2 regions of the Bacillus sp. S10(2024) genome follow, and region 2 is predicted to be linked to the other one. Evidence: a T-box and tRNA genes for the amino acid it is inferred to sense, from the RefSeq annotation. Region 2 holds a T-box; the other holds one or more tRNA genes.
What was found. A T-box is a leader RNA that pairs with one kind of tRNA and senses whether it is charged. The one in region 2 lies ahead of ileS (isoleucine--tRNA ligase), so its partner is inferred to be a tRNA-Ile.
Positions count from the first base shown of each region.

Region 1: it encodes a tRNA-Ile, which carries the amino acid that the T-box ahead of ileS (isoleucine--tRNA ligase) is inferred to sense. The anticodon was not compared.

Region 1 covers NZ_JBFLUR010000002.1:35,745-52,123, reverse strand. The annotation lists gene pstA (phosphate ABC transporter permease PstA) at 1-354, opposite strand, end outside; gene pstC (phosphate ABC transporter permease subunit PstC) at 356-1,306, opposite strand; gene AB1280_RS00310 (PstS family phosphate ABC transporter substrate-binding protein) at 1,334-2,227, opposite strand; gene AB1280_RS00305 (peptidoglycan D,D-transpeptidase FtsI family protein) at 2,633-4,777, opposite strand; gene AB1280_RS00300 (MFS transporter) at 4,886-6,163, opposite strand; gene sodA (superoxide dismutase [Mn]) at 6,354-6,965, opposite strand; tRNA gene AB1280_RS00290 (tRNA-Ile) at 7,190-7,263, opposite strand; gene AB1280_RS00285 (DUF1189 domain-containing protein) at 7,494-8,261, shown strand; gene AB1280_RS00280 (hypothetical protein) at 8,327-8,668, shown strand; gene ispG (flavodoxin-dependent (E)-4-hydroxy-3-methylbut-2-enyl-diphosphate synthase) at 8,931-10,022, shown strand; gene AB1280_RS00270 (Fur family transcriptional regulator) at 10,076-10,489, opposite strand; gene AB1280_RS00265 (metal ABC transporter permease) at 10,503-11,336, opposite strand; gene AB1280_RS00260 (metal ABC transporter ATP-binding protein) at 11,333-12,106, opposite strand; gene AB1280_RS00255 (YitT family protein) at 12,265-13,143, opposite strand; gene AB1280_RS00250 (DUF2624 domain-containing protein) at 13,288-13,542, shown strand; gene AB1280_RS00245 (deoxyribonuclease IV) at 13,911-14,807, opposite strand; gene AB1280_RS00240 (DEAD/DEAH box helicase) at 14,906-16,216, opposite strand.
Region 2 covers NZ_JBFLUR010000002.1:423,869-440,247, reverse strand. The annotation lists gene AB1280_RS02420 (solute carrier family 23 protein) at 1-1,089, opposite strand, end outside; gene pyrR (bifunctional pyrimidine operon transcriptional regulator/uracil phosphoribosyltransferase) at 1,238-1,783, opposite strand; gene AB1280_RS02410 (RluA family pseudouridine synthase) at 1,985-2,893, opposite strand; gene lspA (signal peptidase II) at 2,897-3,355, opposite strand; gene AB1280_RS02400 (molecular chaperone DnaK) at 3,477-3,809, opposite strand; gene ileS (isoleucine--tRNA ligase) at 3,941-6,706, opposite strand; T-box leader at 6,787-7,006, opposite strand; gene divIVA (septum site-determining protein DivIVA) at 7,058-7,564, opposite strand; gene AB1280_RS02385 (RNA-binding protein) at 7,658-8,431, opposite strand; gene AB1280_RS02380 (YggT family protein) at 8,442-8,708, opposite strand; gene AB1280_RS02375 (cell division protein SepF) at 8,715-9,176, opposite strand; gene AB1280_RS02370 (YggS family pyridoxal phosphate-dependent enzyme) at 9,196-9,870, opposite strand; gene pgeF (peptidoglycan editing factor PgeF) at 9,867-10,685, opposite strand; gene AB1280_RS02360 (YlmC/YmxH family sporulation protein) at 10,801-11,079, opposite strand; gene sigG (RNA polymerase sporulation sigma factor SigG) at 11,356-12,135, opposite strand; gene sigE (RNA polymerase sporulation sigma factor SigE) at 12,272-12,988, opposite strand; gene spoIIGA (sigma-E processing peptidase SpoIIGA) at 13,010-13,927, opposite strand; gene ftsZ (cell division protein FtsZ) at 14,311-15,462, opposite strand; gene ftsA (cell division protein FtsA) at 15,502-16,379, opposite strand, start outside.

The DNA of each region.
Region 1 (16,379 bases), 390 kb from region 2:
TTGAATGTTGACCTCAATTATTTTTGTAAACCATGATTGTTTTGCATAGTATTCTAAATAAAGGGCTGTTCCTACTCCAAATAAAAAGGAGGTAGGAGCGACAACACTCATAAATAAAATCGTTCCCGATAAAGCCGCTGCAATCCCAGCTTGCTCTGGATTTCGCGATGCAAAACGGATTAAAAAATCTAATGAAATATATGTTATTCCTTGTTGGAAAATTTGGTATAGTAAAAAAAACAATATACAAAGTGAAAATAACATCGCTATGCGAAATACAGTTTTATATACACGATCTTTCCAAAAGCGCGGCGGCATATGTTCTTCTATGTTTCGCTCATTTAGCATTCGCATATTATGTTGCCCCCTTAAAACGACGCATAATACGCTGTGCAATCATATTCATAATCAACGTAAACATAAATAGCGTCGCTCCGACAGCGTACATGCTGTAATAGGTCATTGTTCCATAAGGAGCATCTCCTAAGCTAACTTGCACAATATACGCTGTTAGCGTCTGTATAGATTGTGTCGGATCTAACGCTAAGCTTGGCGTCGAACCACCTGCAATGACGACAATCATCGTTTCTCCAACCGCTCTTGAAGCAGCTAGCACAATTGCCGCTAACACTCCAGTAAAGGCAGCTGGTAACACGATGTGCTTTGTCGTTTCAAAACGAGTGGCGCCAATTGCAAAAGAAGCCTCTCGCGCTTTATGAGGAACAGCTCGCATCGCATCTTCACTAAGAGATGCAATCGTCGGAATCATCATAATACCAATTACAATCCCTGGACTAAGTGCGTTAAAAAACTGTAAATCTGGAACGATGCGCTGCAAAATAGGGGTGACAACTGTTAAAGCAAAAAAACCGTATACAATTGTTGGAATCCCTGCCAATAGCTCTAATGCGGGTTTTAACACCTTTCTTGATGCATTAGACGCATATTCACTTAAAAACACCGCACAGCCCAATCCAATCGGAATTGCAACAACCATGGCAATACCAGTAACAAGCATCGTTCCATATATTAGCGGCAAAATACCAAACTTAGGATTTTCAAAAAAAGGAAGCCATTCTTTTTCTGTAAAAAAGGAAATTATTGATACTCTTTCAAAAAACATAAATGTTTCATTTGCCAAAGTTATAATAATCCCCATTGTTGTAATAATAGAGATACTGGCGATTATTCGTAACACAAAAGGAACCATTTGATTGATTCGCTGTGCTTTCTTTCGCTTGCCTGTATTTCTTTCAATCAAATGTTGAACAGAAATCGTAACATGACCCTTTTTATTACGAGCCAAAGATGAAAACCCCTTTCCATCTTGACATTATTTTTGCATTTCTGTTAACATTTGCAGCTGTTCATTATATTTATATTGCGGCAACTTCACATATCCAATCTCTTCTACAAGCTCTCCAGCATGCTTCATCATAAAAGATACATAGTTTGCCACACTATTGTTTGCGCGGATAGAAGCGTTATTTACATATACATAAAGCGGCCTAGACAACGGCTTATATTCCCCAGATTGTATTGTTTTTTTCGCCGGAGAAATACCGTTAATTTTTACGGCCTTTACTTTGTCACGATTCGCAGCATAATAAGCATAGCCAACAAAGGCAATTGCGTGTTTATTACTCATAACACCTCTTATTAAAACATTGTCATCTTCGGATAATGTAACTGTTTTTGTAATCCGCTTTTGTTGCAACACTACACTTTGAAAATAATCGTACGTACCAGAATCTATGCCTGGTGCGTAAAATTGTATCGTTTCATGCGGCCATTTCGGATGAATTTGTGACCATTTTTTCGGCGTTTCACTTTCACTCCATATCGTTTGTAATTCTTCTATTGTAAGATTATCTGCCCACGTATTCTCACGATTCACAATAAGCGTAAGACCGTCATAAGCAATTTGAAATGGCGTATACGTAATATGGTGCTTCTTAGCAAGCTGTTCTTCCTCCCATTTCATTGGCCGAGAAGCATTTGTTATATCCACTTCTCCTTTTCCAAAACGATGAAATCCGCCTCCCGTTCCAGATATACCAATAGAAAGTTTCACATAAGGTTCTCGCTTCGTATACTCTTCTGCTACAGCCTCCATAATTGGAAAAATTGTAGAAGATCCATCCATTTGTACTTCTCCTACCATACTAGCGGCGGAAGCAGGTAACGTATGAACAGATAAACAAAACAGTGCTATGATAAAAACCATGGTGTTTGCTCTATTACGTTTCACGTAATATTTCCTCCTAGGAGCCTCCTGCTAACAGGAGTACATATATAAGAATAATGTTGAACTATTAATGCGGTTTTAATAGTTTGTAAAAGTTTTGTAAATATAAGTTAAAAAATCGAAAGATAAACCCTTTTCTTTTTAAATGCGCGAGAACATCTGGCCATGCATAGAAACGGTCAGGGCCTTTTCCTGTCTCGTGCAACGTTACAACAAAACGAATATATATACACGTATTTACGCGCTATTCTCCATCCCTCCTTTTGAAAGTAAACACTGTATATAATGTTCCTTTAGGCTTGTACACTTCTATCATCACTATATGCGACATATATATAAAAAAGCACACTATCTTCACAGATAGTGTGCCAATCTTACACATTTTTATTCTTCATTTGTTGTTTTCTTCGTATCTTCTAATGTTCCAGTATTTCCGTTTGCTTCTTGCTTTTTCAAATCGAAATATGCGTCCGTAATTCGGCGTGCAATTCTTTTACTTACTGGGTTGTGATCATCGGTAAGCCACGGAACAACAACAGAGAAGGCAACTTCCGGATCAGATGCCGGTGCATATCCAACCATCGTTAAGTTATATATGTCTCTATCACCTAACTTTGCTCTTACTTCTTTTGCATTTGGACCAGCATAAGACGCTTGTGCAGTTCCTGTTTTTCCTGCCGGATCATATGTCGCACCAGCAAAACCATTAGGATAACCTGTTCCATAGCCTGTTCCTTGTGGTGTTTGCATTACCATTTTAAAGCCCTCTTGAACGCGGTTAATGTACTCATCTTTCATATCTACTCGATTTAAAACAACCGGCTCCACCGACTCCACTACTTTTCCTAACTCTTCAGGTTTTGAAGTCGGAGTGCGAATTTCTTTTACAACCTGTGGTTTCATACGATAACCACCGTTAGCAATTGTTGACACATATTGCACCAATTGCAGCGGTGTATACGTATCAAACTGTCCGATTGCTAAATCGAGTAACTTACCAGGTTCTCTTACTGCGTTTCCTTTTACTCCTGCCATTTCATTTGGTAAATCTATTCCCGTTGGTACTCCAAGACCCAATTGACTAAAGTTATAACGCATTGTATCAAAAGCTTTTTGTTTAATGTTTAATGTACCATTCGGCACATACGGAGCATCAGCAATTTCCATTGCAGTTTTAAACATATATACGTTTGAAGATCGCTGCAAGGCAGTTAAGTCATTAATTGGTCCCATTCCCGATCCAGTCCACGATTTTTTCACTTTCGTACCTTTAAATACAAGTGGTTCATCGACAAGTACTTGCTCCGGTTTAATAGCTTCTGTTTGATATCCAGTCAAAAGAGTCGCCCCTTTTACAGCCGAACCCATTTCATATGCACTCGTCATCGTGCCAAGTGCATAATCTTTTATAACTCTTTGTCCATTTTCTTCCCCAAACTGTTTACCAGCCATTGATAAGATTTCTCCGTTTTTCGGATTCATCATCACAACAAACGCACGGTCCATATACTCCGCTGAGCCTGAAGCCTTTGCTGCTTTCATTTCTTCTTCAATAATTTGTTCAACTTTCTTTTGTAGCTCCATATCAATGGTCAAATTTACATTCTTTCCACTTTCTCCTTTAGAAAGATAGACAGTCTCAAGAATATTTCCCTTTTGGTCCGTAATATTTTTCACTTGTGCTTTCGTACCGTGCAATACATCTTCATATTGCTGCTCAAGATAACTTTTTCCGACGCGATCATTTCGGTTGTAATCACGAACTAAATAATAGTCGATATTCTCTCGCGGTAATCCTTCATCAGAGCTTGTTACACCGCCAAGTACAGTGCGGAACATATCTCCATAAGCATAGTGACGGTCCCAATCAACTGTAGTGTCTACCCCTGAAAGTTTTGCTAAATTCTCACTAACTACAGCATATTCTTCCGGTGTAACATCTTTCTTAATAATTTGCGGCGTCATTGCATAGCCGCCTTCCATCTTACTCTTAATGGCTAACACTTCTAAATCTTGAGGCGTTAATTCATTTAATTCTGATTCTGTAATACGATCAAGCTGACGTTGTGCCAATTGTTTATCAGTAATTTTTTTCGCTTTAAAATCAGCGTCATCTTTTTTCGTAATTTTCGCTTTTGCCCGGTCTTCATTTAACAGAATCCAAAAATCTTTTTTATCTCGCTCTGTTAATTTATCTGTCGGTACATCAAGCAGCTTTGCAAGTTGTTTTGCTGTTTCTAAACGTTCTTCAGGTTTTGATTCCTTCGTTCTTGTATACGTAATCGTTCGAAGTGGTGTATTATCCACTACTGCACGGCCATACCTGTCAAAAATCTTCCCGCGCGGAACAGGGGTACTTACCGTTAAGTTTTCCTTCCTGTTTACTTCATTTTTATAATCTTCACCATGGACAATCTGTATCATACCTAATTTGACAATTACTGTTGAAAACAGTAAAAACACACAGAAAAACAACACGTTTAACCGAAATGGAACGTGGGTTTTCTTCTTTTTCTTTTTCTTACTCATACGGACCCCCTCTGCCAACAGCTTTGTAAGCGGAAAGGGACACCTTCTTCAGGTGTCCTCGCTACTGTCATATATGTTTTACCATTTTAACATAAAATACTGCAGAAGTTAACCTTCTCCTTCTGTTGTATTTTGCGTCGTTTGTACAGCTGCAAGCCCTGCATGGCATACTTTTTCATCATCATATTTGACATTTCGAATCGCAAAATAGATAAGCAAATGTCCAGCACCTAATATTAATAATAAGATAGGCAAGCTTTTTTCTGCCGGAAATAATGAAACAGCTAGTAAAAAACTTAAAACCGAACAAATTCTTCCTCCGTTTAGCCATAGTTCACGAACAACAATATATTCTACTCGCCGCTCCTTTGCTTGTTTAGCTCTGCCTATTATATCATATGTCATTGAACCATATGGAACAAGAAGAATTGGATACGCTATGGCAATACAAGCTGCATAAATAAGTAATTTCGCATACGTGACATGAAAGACAACTAAAAATACAACTGCATATAAAATAATTCCACCGAGTAAAATGGCTTGTTTTCGCCATTCCTTTTTCAATACGCGCGCTACTATATAATAGCAAATGAAAGAAACAGCGGAATTTACAAGTCCATATTTCCCCAGTGCTAATTCACTACCGGAAGCCATATACACATATACAGAAATAACAAATATAAATGTCCCTTCTCTAAGCCCTTGAAAGAAATGAGCAAGCGTAATTCTTCCCCAGTTTTTATTATGTTTTCTCTCTTTCATTACTTCAACAATTTCGTAACGTCCTTCACATTCACGTTTTGTCAGAAAAAAACTGACAACGATTGCAATGGTAAATAAGGTTAAAGATAGGAAAAAAACGAACGTATACCCATTCCACTTTTCCATACGTGAAATGATAAACCCGGATGCAATTGGACCAATCATACCTGAAAATGAGGTAAGCAGTCCGAGAAATCCGTTAAAAAAGTCACGTGTCTCCGGCTCTGTAATTTCAAATGTTAACAAATTAAATGAGAGCCAGTAAAATCCATATCCTATCCCAAGTATGCCACCAATAAGTAAAATATACTGCGAAGCATTCGTTCCCGTCAGTAATACAACAATAAAAAAAACAGCTAATGTTGTTACACCGATGCGAAGTAAAATCGTACGATCTACTCGTTTCGCTAGTTTTCCAGCAACAAGAAAAGTTAGCGGCTGTAAAACAACGCTTGCTAAATTATAAAAGCCAATATTCATAAAATCCTTCGTTTGCTTCCATAAATAAATATTAACAAACGTATTAGACAACGAAATGGCCAACGTATATAACCCGCCAATTATGAGTAATAAAACTAAATCACGATTCACCTCAACATCGCCAACTAAATGTTTCCATTTCATATAAACTCTCCTTTACTTCATGTTCTAGTCTTCCAAAGAAGGTCACAATTATGTAAAGAAGAAAAACGGAAAGTGAAACTTTCATTAGTAAGCAGTTTTCTCACTAGCATTGAGGTAAGCCGATCCACACCCGAGAAAAAGAGCACACAAAAAAACTAGGAGAAATATCCCCTAGTTTTTACAATTATAATTATTTTGCATCTTGGTAACGTTTTTCAACCGCATTCCAATCTACAACGCTCCAGAAAGCATTGATGTAGTCAGGACGACGGTTTTGGTAATGTAAGTAGTATGCATGCTCCCAAACGTCTAATCCTAAAACTGGAGTTTTTCCTTCCATTAATGGAGTGTCTTGGTTTGGTGTGCTTGTTACTTCTAATTCACCATTGTTTACAACTAGCCATGCCCAACCAGATCCAAAACGAGTTGCGCCTGCTTTTGCAAACTCTTCTTTAAATGCATCGAAGCTACCAAATTTCGCTTCAATCGCACTTGCAAGTTCACCTACTGGTTGTCCGCCGCCATTTGGAGAAAGGATTGTCCAGAATAAAGAGTGGTTTGCATGTCCACCACCGTTATTGCGTACTGCTGTACGAATTGCTTCTGGCACTTCGTTTAAGTTTGCAACTAACTCTTCAATGCTTTTTTCTGCTAATTCCGCATGTCCTTCTAATGCAGCATTTAAGTTTGTTACATATGTGTTGTGATGTTTTGTATGATGGATGTTCATAGTTTCTTTGTCAAAATGAGGTTCTAATGCATCATACGCATAAGGTAAATTTGGTAATTCATGTTTCGCCATTGTTATATTCCTCCCATTGTATGTATTGCCGATAATGACTTGGCATACAAATCCATTTTACCCTAATTACATAAGAGTGAAAACAAATTTAGCGTATTGCCTCGCTAACATTAAAGTAGCAAATTTCCCATTTCTTTTCAAACGAAATGCTCATACATTTCGTAAAAAAAAGCTCCCTTCTACAAGGAAGCTTATCCGCCATATATCAATATGCGAAATAGATATGGACCCTGTAGGACTCGAACCTACGACCGGACGGTTATGAGCCGTCTGCTCTAACCAGCTGAGCTAAGGGTCCGCAATATATGAATAGCAACTACAGTACAGCAGTTATCAACCATACGCTCTAGCAAATTCAACTACGATGGAATGGATGATTATATGTAAAAATGTAAGATAAATTTACCATAGTAAAAAGAAATGTGTCAATTGTATTTTGACATACGACATGATATATCTTGTGATTCCTTAAAAACATACGTTACAATGAGATTGTGAATCAATATATTTAAAGAAGGAAGTGAATGCATGTCCATATTTATACAACTGTTTAAAAGCTTATACGCACCAAAAGAAATGGCTCTCTTTCGTTTTCAAAAAATCGGAAAGACAATTCTTTACATAATGTTACTCTGCCTGCTTGCTACCGTTCCAAAAACGATTTTATTTGGAAATTTCATTCAAGAGGGCATTCATTTAATCGATCGCTCTGTCGAAAAAGATGTGCCTGATTTTAAAATTGAAAATGGTGAACTTCACGCAGACATTAGCAAACCAATTGTAAAAGATGAAACAGATTTTATTTTTGTATTTGATCCAAACAGAGCAGACACAAAAGCTTATCCAAACCGCGATGGTATATTCATTTTAAAAGATAAAATGGTTTCAACGGCACAACAACAAACACAATCCTTCCCATATAGTGATTTTGGAAATACAACTATTGAAAAGAAAGATATCCAAGAATTCGTCTCATTCGTTGATAACATCTTACCAGTTGCTATATTCTTAATTGGGATCTTTATTTACTTATTCGAACTATTTATTACATTTCTTGGTGTTACGCTATTGGCATTTATCGGCTCTGCAATAAGCGGAGAACGTAAATTATCTTACAAACAAGTTTGGACATTAACTGCCTATAGTTATACAATCCCAACTATATTCTTTATGATTATGGACCTATTAAAAGTGCATGTTCCATTCTCATTATTTATATTCATTGGTGTTGTTCTCATCGTTCTTTATTTAACAATAAAAGAAGTGCCAAAACCAAAAGAAAAAAATTCACTTTAAAAAATGCCTTCAAGGCATTTTTTTTTTGGACAAGCATATATTTCTCTACAAAGGAGTGGAAAAATATGAAAAGGCTTGGCAGTGTCTTGTTACTACTTGTTCTCGGTTACGTCTTATACTATGATATGACAATTGGCACGTTACCGTTGCTTCATACATATTCCAAAACAAAAGAAACTTCAGCTAAAGTTTCAAATGATAAACAAAAAGGAAATACATCACTAACAAAATATAAAGTCATTGAAGTAAAAACAGGCGATACCGTTCTCTCTATTACAGAAGAAATTAATAAGAAAAAAATCCCTTCTATCGAAAAAATTGTTACAGACTTCAAAGACTTAAATCAAAACGATTCGCCAGCAAAATTACAAGTCGGAAAAAAATACAAATTCCCCCTCTATCCGTAATAACATCACATAATCCTTGTCAATTGCAGTAAGGCGCTGATACAATAGTAAAAGTGAAGCTATATAAATACAAATTGAAAAAACAACAGTCCTTTTTTAGTCGGGTGAGAACATCTGGCCCATGCATAGAAGCAACTCATATGTTGAAAAATCAAAATGGATTTATATAGACATTTGGCTTCACTTGACAAATACTGCATACAATATAAATGTGTTTGTCTACAAAATAAGAAACTTCTTTTATAAGGAGAGCGATCTATTCGTGAATGAAATAACTCATCGTACAAAAACACGCCCTGTTAAAGTTGGAAATTTAACAATTGGCGGTAATAATGAATTAATTATACAAAGCATGACAACAACGAAAACTCATGATGTAGAAGCAACAGTTGCTGAAATTAAGCGTTTAGAAGAGGCGGGCTGTCAAATTGTTCGTGTAGCCGTTCCCGATGAGCGCGCTGCAAATGCAATTGCAGATATTAAAAAACAAATTAATATACCTCTTGTTGCTGATATTCACTTTGACTATCGTCTAGCATTAAAAGCAATTGAAGGCGGCATTGACAAAGTTCGTATCAACCCAGGAAATATCGGTCGTCGTCATAAAGTTGAAGCAGTTGTAAATGCTGCGAAAGAACGCGGCATTCCAATCCGCATCGGTGTAAACGCTGGTTCATTAGAACGTCATATTCTAGAAAAATATGGATATCCAACCGCTGACGGTATGGTAGAAAGTGCATTGCATCACATTAAAATTTTAGAAGATCTAGATTTTCATGACATCATCGTATCGATGAAAGCCTCTGATGTGAATTTGGCGATTGAAGCGTACGAAAAAGCATCTCGTGCTTTCAATTATCCATTACACCTTGGCATTACAGAATCTGGAACTTTATTTGCTGGAACTGTAAAAAGTGCAGCTGGTCTTGGTGCAATCTTAAGCAAAGGTATCGGTAATACGTTACGTATCTCATTAAGTGCAGACCCAGTTGAAGAAGTAAAAGTAGCGCGTGAGCTATTAAAATCATTTGGACTTGCTTCTAATGCCGCTACATTGATTTCTTGTCCAACTTGCGGACGTATTGAAATTGACTTAATTAGCATTGCAAATGAAGTAGAAGAATATATTTCAAAAATTAAGGCACCGATTAAAGTTGCTGTCCTTGGTTGCGCAGTAAACGGCCCTGGTGAAGCGCGTGAAGCAGATATCGGGATTGCTGGAGCACGCGGAGAAGGTCTTCTCTTCCGCAAAGGTGAAATTGTACGTAAAGTACCAGAAGAAACCATGGTGGAAGAGTTAAAGAAAGAAATTGATAAAATCGCAGAAGAATACGCAGCAAAGCAAGAAAAATAAAATGTAAAGCTACTAATAAAAAAAGCTTGTCAGTTTGAAAACTGACAAGCTTTTTATTGTGCACATTTCGGACAGCGTCCATATATTTCAAATTTATGTCCCGTTACTTCATATCCTGTAAAGTCTTTATTCATAAATTCCATTGGACACGATGTAATTTCCTTCGTTCCTCCACAATCTAAACAGATAAAATGGTGATGATGTTCTATAGTAGAACATTTGAAGCGAAAATGTTTTTCACCATTTAGCTCTGTCTGTTCTAAAATACCGATTTCTACAAACAGAGTTAAGTTGCGATAAATGGTATCAAAACTAAGTCCCGGATAATCACCTTTCATATTAGCTAAAACATCTCTTGCCGTTAAATATTTATTATGATTGGCAAACAAACGCAACATGTCTTCCCTTTTTCCAGTATGTTTATAACCCTTCTCTTTCATAAGGTGTAAAGCTTCTGTAAGATTCATAGTTATCCCTACTTTACGCAGTTTTTTTCTTCTTCCATAAGATTGCACCGATTAAAATAAGAACTGATAATACAACAATTGTACCACCTGGAGCAAGGTCAAGTTGATAAGAAGCTAACATGCCTCCGACTACTGCAATCTCACCAAACACAATGGAGAAAACGATTGTTTGTTTAAAACCTTTCGCAATTCGAATACTTGCTGCAACTGGTAATGTCATTAACGATGAAACGAGAAGAATACCAACAACACGCATTGAAATCGCAATAACGAGTGCAACTAAAATAATAAAAATAAAGTGAATCCATTTTGCGCGTAAACCTGTCGCTACAGCGTATTCTTCATCAAAAGATAATAAAAACAGTTCTTTATATAATAATATAATGACAGCCACTACAATCACAGCAACGAATCCAATAATAAGCAAATCACTACTTGTAACTGCACTTACACTACCAAATAAATAACTAAATAAATCTGTATTAAACCCATTAGCAAGAGAAATGAAAATTACACCAATCCCAATACCCGCTGACATAATAATAGGAATTGCTAGTTCTTGAAAATGTTTATATACCGTTCTTAATTTTTCAATCAGCAGAGCGCCACCAATAGAAAATATCATCCCCATATATAGTGGATTTAAAAAACCGCCCGTAAATACGGTTTTTTCTAATAATAAACTGGCTGCAATACCTGATAGCGTAACGTGACTTAATGCATCCGCAATCAACGATAAACGACGAATGACAACAAAAACACCAAGCATCGGGGCAACAAGTCCAATTAAAATTCCAGCATATAAAGAATTGCGTAAAAAGTCATATTGCAAAAAATCCTGTATCATCGTATCCCCCCGTGATGCTCGTGATCATGCTCTAAACGATGAACATGATAACCATATAATAATGACATTTCAGCATCTTCTAACTTTTGGAACGCATCGACATTTCCGTGGAAATGAAGACGCTTATTTAAACAAGCAACATGTGTAACTTTCTCAGTCACAGCTCCCATATCATGAGTGACAAGAATAAGTGTAATCTCTAAACGCTTATTTAAATGTTCTAGCATTTCATAAAAACTTTCTACATTCTTTACATCTATACCGACAGTAGGCTCATCCAAAATTAATAACTCTGGATCACTTACAAGCGCACGTGCAATAAAAACACGTTGTTGTTGCCCACCAGAAAGCTCACCAATATTCCGGTTCATAAACTCACTCATTCCAACATCAGCAATCGCTTTTGTCACTTTCGCTTTATCCATCTTTGTTAAAAACCGAAACAAGCCTTTCTTAGAAACGAGTCCCATCGAAACAACTTCAAATACAGTGGCTGGGAATCCAGAGTTGAAACTATTTGCCTTTTGGGAGACATAGCCAATTTTATTCCAATCTTTAAATTTTTTACTATCCATACCAAACAACCGAATCGTTCCTTGTTTCGGTTTTAAAATCCCTAATATACATTTCAATAATGTAGATTTTCCTGATCCATTCGGTCCTACTAAACCTAAAAAAGCTCCTTTAGGAACTTGCAAGTGAATGTCCTCTAACACATTTCGCTCTTCATAACGAAAGGTTAAATTCTCGATTTCTAATATATAATTCATCATACCTCACCTATTTTAATTCAGAATGATTCCGATTTATTTCTGTTTAAATTATATTATAGCTCATTACGAGTTGTAAACCAATCTGCCCTAAAATATACCTTTCATTTTAGATAACTTATCTAGTATAGCAAAAAGCAGAGAAAATCTCTCCGCTTTTAGTGAATTGCTGATTTAAATTTTGCACCTTTTGTTTCCTGTGTATTCATAATGGTAATAAAAGCATTTTCGTCTACTTCATGAACAATCGATTTTAGCTTCGTTACCTCTAAACGAGTAATAACTGCATAAATCACTTCTTTTTCTTTATCCGTATAGCCACCTTTTCCAATTAATTTCGTTGTTCCGCGGCCAAGTCGATGTAAAATTGCGTTTGACACCTCTTCATAATGGTCCGAAACAATAATTACTGCTTTTGTTTCATCTAAACCTTGGATAACCGTATCAATCGTTTTAAAGGCAATATAGTATGTCATGACAGAATACATTGCTTGTTCTACGCCAAATACAACTGCCGCCCAAGCAAAAACGAAAATATTCATAAACATAACAAATTCACCGACAGAAAACGGTAATTTCTTTGTTAGTAAAATACCTAGAATTTCCGCGCCATCCAATGAACCACCATGTCTAATCACAAGCCCAACACCAATACCTAAAATTAAACCTCCAAAGACGGTCGCTAAAATTGGCTCTGTCGTAAAAGGCTGAAGGGAATGTAATGTTGATTCAATCAAAGCTAAACATATAACTGCAAAAACAGAAGATAACATAAATGTTTTTCCGATTTGCTTATAACCTGAGTACATAAACGGTAAATTGAGGATCACAACTAAAGTGGAAAAGCTTAGCCACCAAATATTTGGTGTAAGGAAATCTAATATGAGGGAAACACCGATAATACCACCATCAATAATTTTGTTTGGAATTAAAAATAGCTCAAGTGCAACTGCTGCACAGCCAGCACCTATGACAATCATAACAAGACGATACACAAGATGAATTATACTTTCTTTTTTATGCTGTTGTTTTGCCATACTACCTCCTCAAGTATCTATATATTTTTCCCTTTATTATAACATACCCTCCCTTTTTTAATGAGAAAACTGCCTGCTTTGGAATATACACAAGCATATTTTACATATATTCGGATATGAGGACAAAATAAAGGAGGGAGCAACATGAACCTCATTCAACAGTTTGTAAATAAAAAATTAAACAATATGACTTCTAAGGAATTATTAAAATATAGTGCAGAATACGGGGTGTCCATTACAAACGAACAAGCAGACAAAATTGTCACATTAATTCAAGGAAAACAAATTAATATTTATGATGACCAAGAAAGATTACAACTTTTAAAACAAATTGCAATGGTCACTTCTCCCGCTACCGCACAACAAATTAATACTCTATTTCAAAAACTAATAAAGTGAAACTTTAATCAGTGGTTTTTTTTTCATCCCCCACTGATTATTAGTTGAACCAATCGGGCTTTTACGAGCAGTTTATCTCCCACCTAAAGCTTCTTTGCTTCCGCTGAATTTTGAGGCGGGAATATTACTGCCCGTTAATGCGGGATAAAGTGAAACTTCTATCAGATCCTCCACCCATCTTCTTTAGAAAAGTGAAAGTGGCTCTCTCAGAATGGGAGGGCTCCTGACATGGAGGTACTTTTTACCTCGCAGGAAGGCCAACCATTCTAGCCACTGGAACTGGACAACGATTCTCTCTTAATCTTAAAGCAGAGGATGACTTCCCAAGAATAACGGGATAAAATAAAAAAAGGGGATGCTCCCCTTTTTTATTGTCCTTTAATTTTCTGAAGAACCTCTTCATCAAACACACCATTTTTCAACATTTCAATTTCAAATTTATACGGCGGCTTTTTATCGTTTTTATCCTCACCTACATATGGTGTTTCAAGAATTTTTGGTACATGCTGTAATTGGGGATGATGTACAATGTGATGTAACGTTTTATAACCAATATGACCGAAACCGATATTTTCATGACGGTCTTTTCTAGCGCCGCGGTCATTCTTGCTATCATTAATGTGCAATACTTGCAAACGATCAATACCTATAATTTTATCAAACTCGTTTAAAACGCCATCAAAATCATTAACGATATCATAGCCAGCATCATGCGTATGACATGTATCGAAGCAAACTGATAATTTCTCGTTATGTGTTACACCATCAATAATTCTCGCAAGCTCGTCAAAGCTTCGTCCACACTCTGTTCCTTTTCCAGCCATTGTTTCTAGCGCAATGTTCACTGTTTGATCGGTTGTTAATGCTTCATTTAATCCTTCAATAATTTTTTGGATTCCTGCATCCGTTCCTGCTCCAACATGAGCTCCTGGATGGAGTACAATTTGCTTTGCAACGCCTAATGCTGATGTTCTTTCAATTTCCATGCGGAGAAAATCAACACCTAGTTGGAATGTTTCAGGTTTCGTTGTATTACCGATGTTAATGATATACGGTGCATGAACAATGATTTCTTCAATTCCGTGCAATTCCATATGTTTACGGCCAGCTTCTATATTTAACTCTTCAATCGGTTTTCTTCGCGTATTTTGCGGTGCCCCTGTATATATCATAAACGTTGTTGCACCGTATGAAACAGCTTCTTCACTTGCTGCTAATAACATTTTCTTTCCGCTCATCGAAACGTGAGATCCAATTTTCAACATGTAATCACCTCTTATAAATGCAATAGCTATAATGATAGCATAATTTGTAGAAATCTGACACTGTTAACTTTCTCGCAAAAAAAAGATAAGGAAGTCCCTTATCTTTTCTTTTTGTTATATTTCTTCTTAATTTTTTCGCGTTCCCATTCAAGCTTTTTCTTATAATTCGGCTTTACTTTTTTGGGTTTTTTCACAACTTTTTGCGCCATAGAATCCAATGCATCATTTGGTTTCTTACGGCTTTGACGGCGGCGACGAGGTCCCAATTCAACCCATTCCCCTGCACGCAAGTCCACATGCTTGAATTCAATATGACGTTGCTTTTCTAATGTATCTAATGCTTCTTCATTCGCTTGGTCATAAATGGTTGCTGCAATACCAGAATATCCAGCACGCGCTGTTCGACCCACACGGTGAATAAAGAAATCTAAATCAGAAGGAATTTCGTAGTTAATAACATGGCTAATCCCTTCAATATCAATACCACGTGCAGCTAAATCTGTCGCTACAATATATTGAAATTCTAAATCACGGATTTGTTTCATCATTTTCTTACGATCACGTGGTGATAAATCACCGTGAATACGACCAACTTTCAAGCCACGCTCCGTTAAACCATCAGCTACTTCATCAGCCATTTTCTTTGTATTCGTAAAAACGATTGCTAAATACGGCTGATATTGCAGTAACAGATTTTTTACAAGTTCTACTTTATTACGGTGCCTTGACGGAATAAGGTGATGTTCCAGATTAATCGCTGCTATTTGCTTTGGATTAATATGAATATGCTCCGGATTTTCCATATATTTCTTCATAAATGGTTTTAACTTTTGCGGAATTGTCGCTGAGAAAACGAGCATTTGTAAATTTTTAGGCATACGTGCTGCAATTTTATCCACATCATGAATAAAGCCCATATCAAGCATTAAATCTGCTTCATCGACAACAATCGCAGAAGCCGTATGTACAAATAATGCTTGCTCTTCCACTAAATCTTTAATACGTCCTGGTGTTCCCACCACAACATGTGGTTGTTTCTTCAACTTTTCAATTGAACGTTGTTTATCTGTTCCACCGATAAAACAACGGGCTGTAATCATTTTGTCTTCTTCACAAAACTTTGTTAACTTTACGATTTCTTCATAAATTTGCTGCGCTAACTCACGAGTCGGAGCTGTAATTACAAGTTGTACTTCTTCTCTAGTTGCATCAATACGATTTAATGTTGGAAGTAAATACGCATGCGTTTTTCCAGATCCTGTTTGTGATTGTCCGATAATACTAACTCCCTTTTTCACAACTGGAAAAATCTTTTGTTGAATTTCTGTTGGTTCTGAAAAACGTAATTCACGAATTGCATCTATTAAAAACGGTTGAAAATCATATTGTGTAAATGTTTGCAATGTCATACATTCCACCTTCTTTCTTATTTCTACTGCGTTCATTAATCAGTCAAGTTACCATTATATCGAAATCTATCCGTAAAATCTATCTTTATATATATTCATTTTCATTTTCCAACATCTTTGTCTAGCTCTGCCTCCTAGACCCTCATGTCTAAGAACCTTCCAC
Region 2 (16,379 bases):
TTTCTCATCTACTAACATACGTAAACCGCTTGATGCAATCACACCGAAGAGTAAGATTGATACACCGCCCATTACCGGTGTTGGAATCGAATGGATAAGCGCTGAGATTTTCCCAATAAATCCGAAGATAATTGCACATATTGCTGATCCGACGAATAGGTACACACTGTATGCTCTTGTGATCGCAAGTACCCCAATGTTTTCACCGTATGTTGTATTTGGTGGTCCTCCAATTGTTGATGCGATAAATGTTGCAATGCCATCCCCCATAATAGAGCGGTGTAAACCTGGTTTTTGAATCAAATCTCTATTTATAACATTTCCAAGTACAATTTGATGCCCAATATGTTCTGAAATTGTTACGACCGCAACTGGTACCATTACTAGTACTAATTTCCACGAAAACTCCGGTGTATATGTGACAAATGGTACTATGAAATCTGGTACATCGAACCATTTTGCTTCTACCACTGGTTTCAAATCAACTAAGCCTTGGAAGTAGGCAAAGATATAACCACCTATGATTCCAATTAAAACTGGTATGATGCTAAGGAAGCCTCTTCCAAAAATTGAGCAGATGATTGTAATTGCTAATGTTACGAGTGCAACTGAAAAGTGTGTAAAGCTATATTTTCCATCTGCATTATTCATTGCCATATTTACCGCGGTATGTGCAAGCCCCAGTCCAATTACCATAACAACTGGACCAACTACAATTGGTGGTAAGAGATTCATAATCCAGTTTGATCCAGACTTTTTAATTCCAAGTGCAATCAACATGTAGACAAGCCCTGCCATCATTCCGCCAAGCATAGCTGCTCCTGGGCCACCTGCTGCTTTTGCTGTAATAATCGGTGCAATGAATGCAAACGATGATCCAAGGTAAGCTGGTACTTGCCCTTTCGTCACAAGTAAGAATGCTAGTGTTCCTACTCCACTCGATATTAAAGCAACTGCTGGGCTTAACCCTGTTAAAAATGGCACAAGCACCGTTGCCCCGAACATGGCGAATAAATGTTGTATACTTAACAATAACCATTTTCCTGGTTTCGGTATTTCATGAATATCTAACACTGGCTTTTGTTCCATTGATATCTCCTCCTCCAATACCTGAAAACTTGCAATAAAAAAACTCTTTGTGACTATGCACAAAGAGTCCTATACTTACGTATGTCAAAATAGACATATGAAAGTCAAGACCCTTTGGCAGCCTCACGGGACTACATTTAAAAGGGCTTTATTTTTTTTCGTATATGCTTACTCGATCTTGTTTATCTGTTTCTTGAAGGTCTACTTCAATACGTTCTTCGCTTGATGTTGGAATGTTTTTCCCAACATAATCAGCGCGAATTGGCAGTTCACGGTGACCTCTATCTACAAGAACAGCTAGCTGAATTTGTGATGGTCTACCAATGTCCATTAACGCATCCATAGCAGCTCGCACTGTTCTTCCTGTATATAATACGTCATCAACAAGAATAACTTTTTTATTTGTGATGTCAACTGGAATGTCTGAACCTTTTACAAGCGGTTCTTTGTTTTTAGATTGCAAAGTTAAGTCATCACGATATAACGTAATGTCTAATTCACCGACGGCCATTTCTTTTCCTTCAATTTGACCAATTCGTTCTGCTAAGCGCTGTGCGATGAAAATACCGCGTGTTTTAATCCCAACTAGAACACAATTTTCAACACCCTTATTGCGTTCTACAATCTCATGACTAATGCGTGTTAAAGCGCGGCGAATCATTTGATCATCTAGTACCACTGCTTTTTCTTGCATGTTCTTCACCTCCAGGCTTTTTTCATGCATGAGAGGAATGGTATAAAAAAACCTCTCGTCGTGTGCGAGAGGTTCTTCTGAAAAAGGGTACAAATATACCCTATGTATTTCAAACCGTTACCTTCTCAACCTCACGGGGTTGTGTTAAAGGACTTATTCAACTGCTGTTATTATGTCAGTTTTTATAACGATTGTCAATATTTATTTTCGCAAATCATTTAGAAGATCTACAAAAATTTGTGGGACTGGTGCTTCAAATTCTAAATATTCACCTGTGCGCGGGTGAATAAAGCCTAAAATACCTGCATGTAGTGCTTGACCATTTATATCAAATGTTTTCTTCGGACCATATTTCGGATCACCTGCAAGTGGATAACCAATATATTTCATATGTACACGAATTTGATGCGTACGGCCTGTTTCTAATTGACACTCCACATGAGTAAAGTTATTAAAACGTTCTAATACACGGAAATGAGTCACAGCATGTTTTCCCTTATCATCAACGGTCATACTTTGACGATCTTGTTTATCACGACCAATTGGTGCATCAATCGTTCCTTTATCATGCGGAATAACACCATGAACAATTGCTTGATAACGTCTTGTTACCGTTTTTGCTACAAGCTGGTTAACAAGCGCCTCATGTGCCATATCATTTTTTGCCACCATCAATAACCCAGATGTATCTTTATCAATGCGATGCACAATCCCAGGGCGCATTACACCGTTAATACCTGATAAATCTTTACAGTGATACATTAAGCCGTTTACTAACGTGCTGCTCGTATGCCCTGGTGCAGGATGCACAACCATACCACGCGGTTTGTTTACTACAAGTACATCACTATCCTCATAATAAATCTCTAAATTCATATCTTCTGGAAGAATATCTAATGACTCTGGTTCTGGAATGGTAACTGTAATTTCATCATTTGTTTTTACTTTATAGTTCCCTTTAACATCTTTTCCATTTACCGTTACAACACCGTCTTTAATCCATTGTTGTACTTGTGAACGAGACCATTCATTATTCACTCCAGCAACAAATTTGTCAATCCGTTCACTCTTTTGCTCTTCTGAAACTGTTACTTGTACTACTTCGCTCATTATTTACTCCTTTATTTTCTTTCCTTCTAGTAATGTTTGAATAATAATTAACGCCACACCTACACATAATGCCGAGTCTGCAACGTTAAATACTGGGAAGTTGTACGAAAAAATATATGTATGAATAAAATCAACAACCTCTTTTCGCACGACACGATCAATAAAATTACCAATTGCTCCGCCTAGAATAAGCCCAAGCGAAATACCGAGAAGCTTGTCTGTCTTTGCGTATTTCTTCATATAAAACAGAATAAAAATAACAAAGATAACTGTAATAACATAAAAGAACCACATTTTATTCTCTAAAATGCCCCATGCAGCTCCGCGATTGCGGTGAGACGTTATATACAGTACATTATCAATAATCGGAATGCTCTCACCTAATTCCATTTCCTTCACGATAATCCATTTTGATACTTGATCAACGGCAATCACAACTAAAGCTATTAAATAATATATCATTTTCGTTTCCCCCACAATGACAGTGTACCTCAAAATTTTAGCATAGCTGCTATGTTTTCACAATGAAGCATCGCATCGGAGCATAAAATAAAGTGAATTAGGTAATATAATATTGTTATCTTTAAATTGTTTTTACCTTTTCATAAAAACACTCATAAATTGTACGTGCTGTTGGCATTCCCTTTAATTGTTTAAGTGTCATTCTTTGTCCGGTTTCCTCACAAATTCCATACATACCTATTTCCATTTTCCAAAGTGCTCGCTCTATATCTTTTAAATCTTCTCTCATATCATGCAATAATAATTTATTTTTCACATCTGTTTTCGCCATACCTAGCAATTCCTGACCAAATTCTACATCATATGCATACAACTCTTCTTTAGCTAATCTCTCCTGTAATTCTCGCTGCATTAATTGTAGTTCTACTTGAATCTCCATGTATGTGTCAGTCACAAGTGCGTCCCTCCCGGCTGGAATGTATCGTTAGTTTATCCGAAACGCACACGATTACCGCACACACATTTTTCCTTCCAAGGAAGAAAAAAAATCGACTGCCTTGTATGCAGTCGATTTTCCTCATTGCATTATTTTACATAATGTTCAGTTACAACTTCTCCGCAACGCTTACATAGTGTTGGATGGTCCGCATTACTTCCTACTGTTTCAGAGACAACCCAGCAACGTTCACACGTTTCACCAGTTGCTTGCGCTACAACAACAGCTGTATGTTCATATTTCGGTGCATCAGCTGGTGCTTCTTCCATCGTTCCACCAAGATGGTACTCAGAAACGATAAATAATTGTTTCACATCTTCTGTTATGGATTGTAACAATTCTTTCATTTCTGCTGTTGGGTAAAGTGTGATACTTGCATTTAATGATTTACCAATTACTTTTGCATTACGTGCATCTTCTAACGCTTTTAGTACATCATCGCGAAGTGTCATAAATGCATCCCATTTTCCTTTTAACTCTTCAGCACCCTCTACTTCTACAGCTTCTGGCATATCAGTTAATTGGACGCTCTCTTCTACTACTCCAGGGATATATGGCCATACTTCATCTGCTGTATGCGGTAAAATTGGCGTTACAAGTTTTGTTAATGCAACCAGTACATCATATAGTACCGTTTGAATTGCACGACGGTCGTGATTATTTTCTGATTCGATATATAAAATATCTTTTGCAAAATCTAAATAGAATGAACTTAAATCAATTGTACAGAAGTTATGAATCGCATGATATACAGCAGCAAATTCATATGTTTCATAAGCATCTTTTACTTTTGTAATTAAGTCATTTAATTTCACTAACATGTAGCGGTCTACTTCACGAAGTTCTGTAGCAGATACCGCATCTTTACTTGGATCAAAATCAGCTAAGTTTCCTAATAAGAAACGGAATGTATTACGAATTTTACGATATACTTCCGCTACTTGTTTTAAAATATCATCAGAAATACGTACGTCAGATTGGTAATCAACTGAAGATACCCATAAACGTAAAATATCGCCGCCTAATTGGTCCATAATCTTCTTCGGTACAACAATGTTTCCAATAGACTTACTCATCTTACGGCCTTCACCATCTAATACGAAGCCGTGACTTAAAACCCCTTTATACGGTGCTTTTCCTGTTACCGCAACTGCTGTTGAGAGTGAAGAGTTAAACCAACCGCGATATTGATCAGATCCCTCTAAATATAAATCAGCTGGACGTTGCAAATCATCACGCTCTTCTAATACAGCTTGATGAGATGAACCAGAATCAAACCATACATCCATAATGTCTGTTTCTTTTCGGAATTCGCCATTTGGACTAGATGGGTGTGTAAAACCTTCTGGTAATAAATCTTTCGCTTCACGTTCAAACCATACATTCGAACCATGTTCACGGAATAACCCTGCTACATGATTAATTGTCTCATCCGTAATAATTGGATCACCATTTTCTGCATAGAATACAGGAATCGGAACACCCCATGCACGTTGACGAGAAATACACCAGTCACCGCGATCACGAACCATGTTATGAAGACGTGTTTCACCCCAAGCTGGTACCCATTTCGTTTCTTCCACAGCTTGTAATAATTCACTGCGGAACGCTTCAATAGATGCAAACCACTGTGCAGTTGCACGGAAAATAATTGGTTGTTTTGTTCTCCAGTCATGCGGATAAGAATGCGTAATAAATGTTAATTTTAATAACGCGCCAACCTCTTCTAATTTTTCTGTGATTGGTTTATTTGCTTTATCGTAGAATAATCCTTCAAATCCAGGAGCTTCGCTTGTTAATACACCTTTATCATCAACTGGACAAAGAACTTCTAAACCGTATTGCTTTCCAACAAGGAAATCATCTTCCCCGTGTCCAGGTGCTGTATGTACACAACCCGTACCAGCATCTGTTGTGACATGCTCACCAAGCATAACAAGAGAATCACGGTCATAGAATGGGTGTTTTGCCGTTGTATATTCCAGTTCGCTACCTTTTACTGTTTTCACAACTTCAGCATTTTCCCACTCTAATGTTTTCGCAACGGTTTCAAATAACTCAGAAGCAATGATATACTTTGCATCTGCAACTTTTACAATGCTGTATTCAAGTTCTGGATGAACAGAAATACCTAAGTTTGCTGGCAACGTCCAAGGTGTCGTTGTCCAAATAATGAATTTTTCGTCTCCTTCTAAAACATTCTTTCCATCTTTTACAGGGAATGCCACATAAATAGATGCAGATTTCTTATCTTTATATTCAATTTCTGCTTCAGCTAATGCAGACTCACTCGTTGGAGACCAGTAAACAGGTTTTTGACCTTTATAGATATAACCTTTTTTCGCCATTTCACCAAATACTTTAATTTGCTGTGCTTCATATGCTGGTTTTAATGTAATGTATGGATTATCCCAATCACCGCGTACACCTAAACGTTTAAATTGCTCGCGCTGACGATTTACTTGTTCGTATGCATATTCTTCACAAAGTTTACGAAATTCAGCAACTGTCATTTCTTTACGCTTAACACCTTTATTTGTTAAAGCTTGCTCAATTGGTAATCCGTGTGTATCCCAACCTGGTACATATGGTGCACAGTATCCCGTCATTGATTTAAAGCGAACAATAAAGTCTTTTAATACCTTATTTAACGCATGTCCCATATGAATGTCGCCGTTCGCATATGGCGGTCCATCATGTAGCACAAATAGTGGACGTCCCTTTGTGCGTTCTTGCACCTTTTCATAAATGCTCATTTCAGCCCATTGCTCTTGCATGACAGGCTCACGTTTCGGTAAATTTCCACGCATTGGAAACTCTGTTTTTGGCATTAATAATGTGTCTTTATACTCCATGCTTAATTCCTCCTTGAATATATAAAAGAATGACATTTTTTCTAAATAAATGGAATAAAAAAGAGACCTTCTCATCCCCAAAAAGGGACGAGAAGGTCTCCCGCGGTACCACCCTAGTAGACTACTACATATAGTAATCCTCTTTATATTCTTAACGCGAATACACGCCTCTACTTACTTGGTTGTTCAGCGAGGAACTCCAGGGTGATATTCCCATTCTCTCCTTATCCTGAGCTTCCACCGTCCTCAGTTCGCTATATAAGGTATGAAAAAAGTACTTATCCCTATCTTCGTTTTTCTAAAAAATTATGTTGTATAGAATTATATGTAATAATACGAAAAACGTCAAGCTTACACTGTTTCTTCTTTCTTAAGAAGCTCATCTACTTCTTCTTCTAACTCAATTAACTTGTCCCAATCATCATTGTTTAACATTTCAAGCTGCGCTTCCAACAGCATACGGAAACGTGTACGGAACACTTTTGCTTGCTTTTTTAATTCTTCAATATCAAATGCAACTTTTCTTGATTTTACAAGTGCTTCATTAATAATACGGTCCGCATTCTTCTCTGCTTCACGAACAATTAATTTCGCTTCTTTTTGAGCATTACGCTTAACTTCTTCTGCTGCTTCTTGCGCTACAACAATAGATTTATTCAATGTATCTTCAATATTAGAGAAATGTTCTAATTTCCCTTCAAGTTGTGCGACTTTTTCTTCTAACGCCTTCTTCTCACGAATTACTAATTCATAATCTTTGATGACTTGATCAAGAAATTCATTTACTTGATCCTCATCATAGCCACGAAAACCACGGCTAAATTCCTTATTATGAATATCTAACGGTGTTAACGGCACAAACGCCACCTCCAAGTAGGTTATCTAAAATTTCCTCTTTTAATTATATCTTTTCTTCGACAAAATGGGAGACTTTCCTTCTAAAAAAAGAAATCATTTTAAGATTCCATACAAAATTCTCCATTTATCACGCTTTGTTTTTCCCTCAACAGTAAGTAATTTACTTCTGCCATAACCTCTCACAGAAAATACATCGCCTGGAAAGCATTCATAAGCAGATTGCTCAACAACTTTCCAATTCACTTTCACAAGACCATTTTTAATGGACGGCTGAACCTTTTGACGAGATACATGAAATATTTCTGCTAGCAATACATCTAATCGAAGCGATGATACTGTCCCTGACTTTTCATTCCACTGATTTTCTATATGTAATGAATGATCAGTTGGTACAGGCGATAAAGATACTTTTATTTTTCCAATTGATTGTAAATTTATTTCTATATACGATGCGACTTCTTTTGCAACTACAATTTGGGCACGATCATTCTGGAGCCAAATATCTCCGCATTTCTCTCGCTTTAAACCAAGTGACATAAATGCTCCTAATATTTGACGATGCTCCAGTGAATAAAATTTAGAAGGATAGTCAATTTCTAATATTTCTATCTGAAATTCTTCTGCATTCGGCATAAGGTAATTGGGATATATTAACGCCCGTTTTCTTTCTGCACTGGGAGCAGCTCCATATAATTGAAACGCAGCATCCCCTTGATATCCAACAATCATCGAAACAATTTGCTGTTCACGCGGATCAAGAAAATCAGTAAGTTTCACTTGATGATATTCTTCTGCCGCATGCTTCCATTCTAATACTTTATCAACAAAAACCGTTTCTTCAGGCCTAAAATGTTCATAAATGCTCATCTATACTGTCTTACCTCAAAAAAAACTCAAATACACGTACTAATCCTGAACTTGCTAAATTTAGAACAAGTATTGCCACGATTGGAGAAATATCAATTACACCAATTGGTGGGATAAATCTCCGAAACGGTTCTAAATACGGCTCACAAATACGGGCAAGGAAATCACCAAATGTAGACTCTCTTGCTCCCGGAACCCAAGATAAAAGGATATAAATAATAAGCGCATATGAATAAAACCTGAATAGATAGAGCAAAATTGTTAAAATCATCGTCATAGCGCACTACCACCTTTTGATATTTTTCTCTTCTTCTTCACCAAACAATTCAGAAATTGCTCCAACAATATCTACATTATCCGGCGTACATATAAATGTTTTTGGACCTAGCTTTTGAATATCCCCGCCGATTGCATATACAGTTCCACTTAAAAAGTCAACGATACGTAGCGCTTGATCTGTCGACATGCGTTGTAAATTAATTACGACTGCACGACGACCTTTCAAATGATCAGCAATCCCTTGTGCTTCCGAGTACGTACGCGGCTCTAATAAAACAACTTTCGAAGGTTGTTTCGCTGTTTCAATGCTTACTACGTTTTGTTTCGATTGTACCTTTGCAAAAGGAATATCCTGCTCTGGGTCCTGTTCTTTTGTCATTTCAGTTTGCTCCTTTTCGTAAGCATATTGTGCTTCTCGCTCTTCTGGTGTGTCAAAAAAGAAATACTTTACTTTTGACCAACTCATAATAAAATTCTCCTTCCTTCTATTCTTTCCCCACTAAAATCGTTCCCAAACGAATAAATGTAGCGCCCTCTTCAATTGCAATTGTATAATCATTTGACATACCCATTGATAACTCCATACACGGAGCATATGATAGGTTTAAATCTTGCACCTGCTTTTGCAGCTTACGCAACCTTTGAAAACAACTGCGAATTTGCATTTCATCGTCTGTGTAAGGTGCCATTGTCATCAGTCCGACAACTTCAATTTTATCAAATTGTTGTAAGTTGTAAATAAAGTCAATTATCTCATCTACGTCTAACCCCTGTTTAGACTCTTCCGCTGAGGTTTTTACCTGAACAAAGCAGCGAATGGGTTTCGTTGCTCGTTTTTGAATTTCTTTTGCAAGTGAAAGACGATCAAGTGAATGTAAATAATCAATCTCATGTATGATTTCTTTTACTTTTCTAGTTTGCAATGACCCGATAAAATGCCATGTCGCTTTGTTTCCAAAATGCTCATATTTCTGTAAAAAACCTTCATTGCGATTTTCACCAAGATGTACAAGCCCAGCTTGTAACACTTCATTTGTTTTTTCAATGCCTACTGTTTTTGTAACAGCAACAAGTGTAATTTCATCTAAGAATCGATTCACTCGCTGACATGCTTTTTCAACTTCTTGCTTGACATATGCTAAATTCTCTTGTACGGTCACTGCTTCCCCTCCTCCTTAAACCCAATAAAGCTAAGCATTCTCCCCGTCTTTCCTTGGTCGCGGCGATGTGAGAAGAATAATTGCGTTTCACAGCTTGTACAAAAAGATGACATCGCAATATTTTCTTCTTTTATCCCAGCTTGTAAACATAGCAAACGATTTATTTCCTTTAAATCTATTGTATATTGTCCTTCAGAAATCATTTCATATGGAACAGTATCATGAAGTACTTGTTTCGCAGCAGATAATACACGGTCATCTACAGCATAACAACACGCACCAATAGATGGACCAATCGCCACATGTATATCATCAAGCGATATACCTTCCTCTTTCCACTTGTCGATCATTTCACTAGCAATTCCTTTGACTGTTCCTTTCCAGCCAGCATGTGCAAGTCCTATCATTCTATAAGATGGCGCATAAAAATAGAGTGGCACACAATCCGCATAACAAGATGTTAACAACACATCTGCATCTGTCGTATATATGCCGTCCGTACTAGGGATACCATCTTCATAAGAAAAGACGCCTTTTCCTTTCTCTTGCTTGCCCACTTTTACAACATGACGATCATGAACTTGTTCCGAACAAACCCAAGTTTCTAATGGAATGTGTAATTTCCCTGCTAAAAGCCGTCGATTTTCATGAACATCTTCTACTTTGTCGTGAACGTGTAATCCTAAATTCATTGTATGAAAGGAGCCGGTACTCACTCCACCTTCTTTTGTAGTAAATCCTGCTATAATGTGTCCATGTTCTTCCCACATATGTAAATGTAACATACCGTCCTTATATGTAAATGGTTCTCTCATAAAAAGGCTCCTTATAATAAAATAACATAAAAAGTATGGTACTTCCCGTCTATTTTACCATACTTTTATTTTTCCATAATGACAACATAAAAAAAAGTGAAATTTGTAATATTCTTTAAGAAGTTGTCGGTGTTTGTATTGTTTCTGTAACAGTAGGAACATGATCTGCTCGAACTAAAATAACATCTTCCCCTATTTTTACAATTTGTTTCCAAGGAATTACAAATTCCTCCTCTTTTCCAAATAACCCTAGCATTTTCCCTTGCTTTGTAATGATAACTGCTTGAATCTTTCCTGTTCTCATATCAATATCGATATCTCCAATGTTTCCAAGCCTTTTCCCATCTGATACATTGACAACATCTTTCATTTGAAATTCTGAAATACGTATCATTGTCATCCTCTCCTTTTCCCCATATTTAACTAACAACCTCAATAAAAAATCCCACCCCATCAATAGGTGCTTTTTTCTTCTCACACCTTCTTCTTCTTTAAATCTTAAGATGAAGGTTCTACCGTATACCATGGTGAGATAAAGCGGAATTTCTATTTCAGAGAATACATCCTTCACGTACAAAACCTTTTCTTTATAGTCATTATATGAGTTGGACATCTTTCCTATGAACAGAATCTCAAAACGATAAAAGGCCTCATCTATAATGATGAGACCTTAGCCTTGAATTGTTTTATTCATTTGTTTAATTGCTGATTTTTCAAGACGTGACACCTGTGCTTGAGAAATCCCAATTTCCTCAGCCACTTCCATTTGTGTTTTCCCTTGAAAGAAACGTTTACGAATAATCATCTTTTCGCGTTCATTTAATCGCTTCATTCCTTCTTTTAGTGCCAGCTCTTCGACCCATTGCTCGTCCCTTTGTTTATCATCGCTTAACTGATCCATAACAAAAATCGGGTCTCCACCATCATTGTATATTGGCTCAAATAATGAAACTGGGTCTTGAATTGCATCAAGCGCAAACACAATTTCTTCGTGCGTCACATCAAGTACTTTCGCTATATCCATCGCTGTTGGTTCCTTTGAATTTTCAGCAATGAGTCTTTCACGTACTTGCAACGCTTTATACGCAATATCTCGCAAGGAACGCGATACTCGTATTGGATTATTATCACGTAAATATCTTCGAATCTCTCCGATAATCATCGGTACAGCATATGTTGAAAATTTAACATTTTGGCCTAAATCAAAATTATCAATGGATTTCATAAGTCCAATGCAGCCAACTTGAAATAAATCATCAACAAACTCCCCTCTGTTGTTAAATCTTTGGATGACGCTCAGTACAAGACGTAAGTTTCCGTTTACTAGTTTCTCTCTAGCGCTTATTTCACCGCTTTGCATTTCTCGAAATAGCCGTCGCATTTCTTCGTTTTTTAGTACTGGAAGTTTAGATGTATCAACACCGCAAATTTCTACTTTGTTTCTCGTCAAAGTGTTCCCTCCTATCGGGAGTTGCTGTACAGTGTAAAGTATCTCCTTGGGAGGGAATTTTATGCATATATTCATTTATCTCACTTTCTCAAATGAAACTTACACTATTTATAACGAAATAATCGACCACTTAGCCTCATACCATTTTATTAAATTCTTTGCGAAGCCTTTTAATAATTCGTTTTTCTAAACGCGATATATAGGACTGGGAAATCCCAAGCATATCAGCAACATCCTTTTGTGTTTTTTCTTCCCCACCATCTAACCCAAAACGAAGTTCCATAATTTGCTTCTCTCGATCATTTAATTGATGTAATGCTTTCATAAGTAAATGCCGGTCAACAGTTGCTTCCAAGTCCTTTGTAATAATGTCTTCATCTGTCCCTAAAACATCTGATAACAATAGTTCATTTCCATCCCAATCAATATTAAGGGGTTCATCAAATGATACTTCTGAACGATTTTTATTATTTCTTCGCAAATGCATCAATATTTCATTCTCAATACATCTTGATGCATACGTTGCGAGTTTAATCTTTTTTTCTGGATTAAATGTATTAACCGCTTTAATTAAACCAATAGTTCCAATACTAATAAGATCCTCGATATTAATTCCTGTATTTTCAAACTTTCTAGCAATGTATACGACAAGACGTAAATTGCGCTCTATTAAAAGTGACCTTGCTGTCTCATCTCCTTTTGGTAGTTTTTGCAGCAAAATTTCTTCTTCTTCTTTCGTTAATGGCGGTGGCAACGCTTCACTTCCACCGATATAGTAAATTTCATCGGTCTTAATTCCAAGTTTTAATAATAATTTATACCAAAGATACGTTAACCGAAATTTCAATTTCAATCCAATCCCTCCGTTCCTGTATTAAGCAATTGTTATTTTTTGTGACAATAACATTTTTGGATGTAAAATACATTGATACTCACCATTCGTCGATAACTGCTGTGCATTCAAACCAATTAATACTTTACTTACAGAAACCTTTGTGCCTTCATGATAAATTTGCACATAGTCAGGTTTAAACGCCCATAAAAATTGTTGATTAATTCCTACAGCTCGGTAAGGAATTAAACGCAACCGAGTTGTCCACTTTGATTCTTCATCTGGTATATAAGGAATAGCTGTTTTCATTTGAACTTGTTCTATTAGCCATTGCGGAAGAACATGTTCCAAAGAAGAAACATGAATAATCATAACTGGTGTTTTTGTTAGCGGGTCATGCAATTGATTTCCACTATCAATCAATCCATCTAGCTGAATATCATTTATATCAATTTTGATAGCTACTTTCACAATTTGCTCATAGTGAATTTTTGTCACTTCTACATCCTCAATTCTCTTTTTAGAAAAATAATAAATAACAGGAAACCCAATGATAACAAACAACCAACTTACAGGATCACCATACGAAATAGATTTTGTTGAAATTAGTCCATTCATCATGTCATTTGTTTGAAGAAAAAAGTGTGTGCCAACAAGACCGCCACCTACCATAAACGTCACAAAATAAAACATTAAAACGCTCTGTAGAAATGTCCGAAAACGAATGAAGCCAAACGCAGCATAAACAATAAGAAATGAATATATTAATTTCATTACAGGATGTGTCATCAACGATGCTAACGGCGTGAATGCAAAAATAACAATTGTTGAACCGATACATGCGCCAAGCACAAGTCTCCATCTTTTCACTTTCCGTTTTAAAACAATTGCTGTTAATAAAAGTAAAAGAAAATCAATGCAGACATTTAATAACCATATAATGTCGGCGTAAACGACCAAACGGTTCACCTCTTTTTTATAAAGTTGAGACTAGTATAATGCATATCCAATGGAAAAGTGTGTCAATTCACGGAAGGGATTTTTTGTTATTTTGAAACTTTGAGGAATAATTTGTCATGTAGAAAAAAGACTTTCTTTAAGCAGATAACGAAATTTGTATATATATACAAACCACTATCAGTAGGGATTTTACTAACCAAAAATAGTGGGATAAAAAGAATTAAAAAAGCAACCATCTATTATGCGTAGATGATTGCCTTTTTTTTGTTCCATAATATACGAAAGTTCATCTCGCTACCTATAAATAGGACGAGCTTGATTGGTTTAAATAATAAGCAGTGGGGAGTCCCCACTGCTTAAAGTTTCACTTTATAATTGCTCCCTTAGCGTCTACGACGATTACGTAAAAACGCTGGGATATCGATATCATCTACATCTGTATGACGATCATTCACAACTGGCTCTTCACGCATAACTTCACGCTTTACTTCACGTTGTTTAACCGGTTGTACTGATTGCTGTACATTTTTAGTAGAAGTTGCTGTAGGGCGAGTAATTGGCTTAGGTGGTTGCATTGAAATGCTGTCATCAAAACCTGTTGCAATCACTGTTACAACAATTTCATCTTTTAAACTTTCATTAATTACTGAACCGAAAATCATATTTACTTCTGGATCTGAAGCTGAAGCTACAATATCAGCTGCTTCTTGTACTTCATATAAACTTAAATTCGTTCCACCTGTAATGTTCATAATAACACCTTGTGCACCATCAATAGATGTTTCTAGCAATGGACTAGAAATCGCACGTTTTGCCGCTTCTGTCGCACGGTTTTCACCAGTTCCAATGCCAATACCCATTAAAGCAGAACCTTTGTTAGACATAATTGTTTTTACGTCTGCAAAGTCTAAGTTAATAAGACCAGGCGTTGCAATTAAGTCAGAAATACCTTGAACACCTTGACGTAATACATTATCTGCTTCACGGAATGCTTCAAGCATTGGTGTATTTTTATCCACAATTTCTAAAATACGATCATTTGGGATAACAATGATTGTATCTACATTTTCTTTAAACGCAGCAATTCCAGATGTAGCTTGTGTTGCACGCTTACGACCTTCAAATGTAAATGGGCGAGTTACAACACCAACTGTTAATGCCCCTAATTCTTTTGCAATTTGTGCAATAACTGGAGCTGCTCCTGTCCCAGTTCCACCGCCCATACCAGCTGTGACAAAGACCATATCCGCACCACGAAGTGCTTCTTGAATTTGTTCTTTACTTTCTTCAGCAGCTTTTTTTCCTACTTCTGGATTTGCTCCTGCACCAAGTCCACGCGTTAATTTACCACCGATTTGCATTCTTGTTTCAGCTTTTGATAAATTTAGCGCTTGTGCATCTGTGTTTACAGCGATAAAATCTACGCCCTGTACGCCATTTTCAATCATACGATTGACAGCATTGTTTCCGCCGCCGCCTACACCAATAACTTTTATATTTGCTAATTGATCTTGTGTAGTATCAAACTCTAACATGTCGAAATCCCCCTAGAACCTCATTTTTCGCGTTCAAATCTAATCCCATAAATATCGGAATACACGCTTCACTTTTGACATCATTCGTTCATTGTTATTATTGTCATCATTGTTATTCTTGTTATTATTGTTATTACGAGACTTTTGCTTTGCCGGTTGTTGCACTGCAGCAGGTATTGGCGCATGTGTATGCTGTAATTCATAGTTTTCCTGTTTTTCCTGCACACTCTTTCCTCGCAACTTAGCTTTTTGATATGCATTTTTAATAAGTCCAACACCAATTGTATATTGTGGTTCACGTACACCAATATAATCAGGCGTTGCAACACGAACATTTTGATGTAGAATGTCATTTGCAAGATCAAGTATACCAGACATAGAAACAACACCACCAGTAAGTACATAACCAGCTGGTAAGTGTTTGATGCCTAGTTTTTGTACCTCATCTTGTACAAGCATAAGAATTTCCTCTACACGAGCTTCTATGATATCAGCTAGCTCTAATTGAGAATATTGCTCTGTTTGATCACTGCCCATCATGGAAACAGTAAACATTTCTTCCTCAGATGCTGTATCGTAAAAAGCATGTCCATATTTCAACTTAATTTGATCGGCATTTTCAGTTGATGTTTTCAATCCGATAGCGATATCTTTTGTTATATGATCTCCGCCAATCGGTAATATACTTGTTGTTTGTAATTCTCCATCCTGGAAAATTGATAATGTCGTCGAACCTCCACCGATGTCAACAAGAGCAACCCCTCGATTTTTTTCATCGTTCGATAAAGCAACTGCTGATGCTGCTAATGGCTGAAGGCAAATATCAACTATTTCAAGACCCGCTTTTTCTACACATCGAAGTAAATTATGTAACAATGTTCTCGAGCCTGTAATTAATGTACCTTCCATTTCTAAAC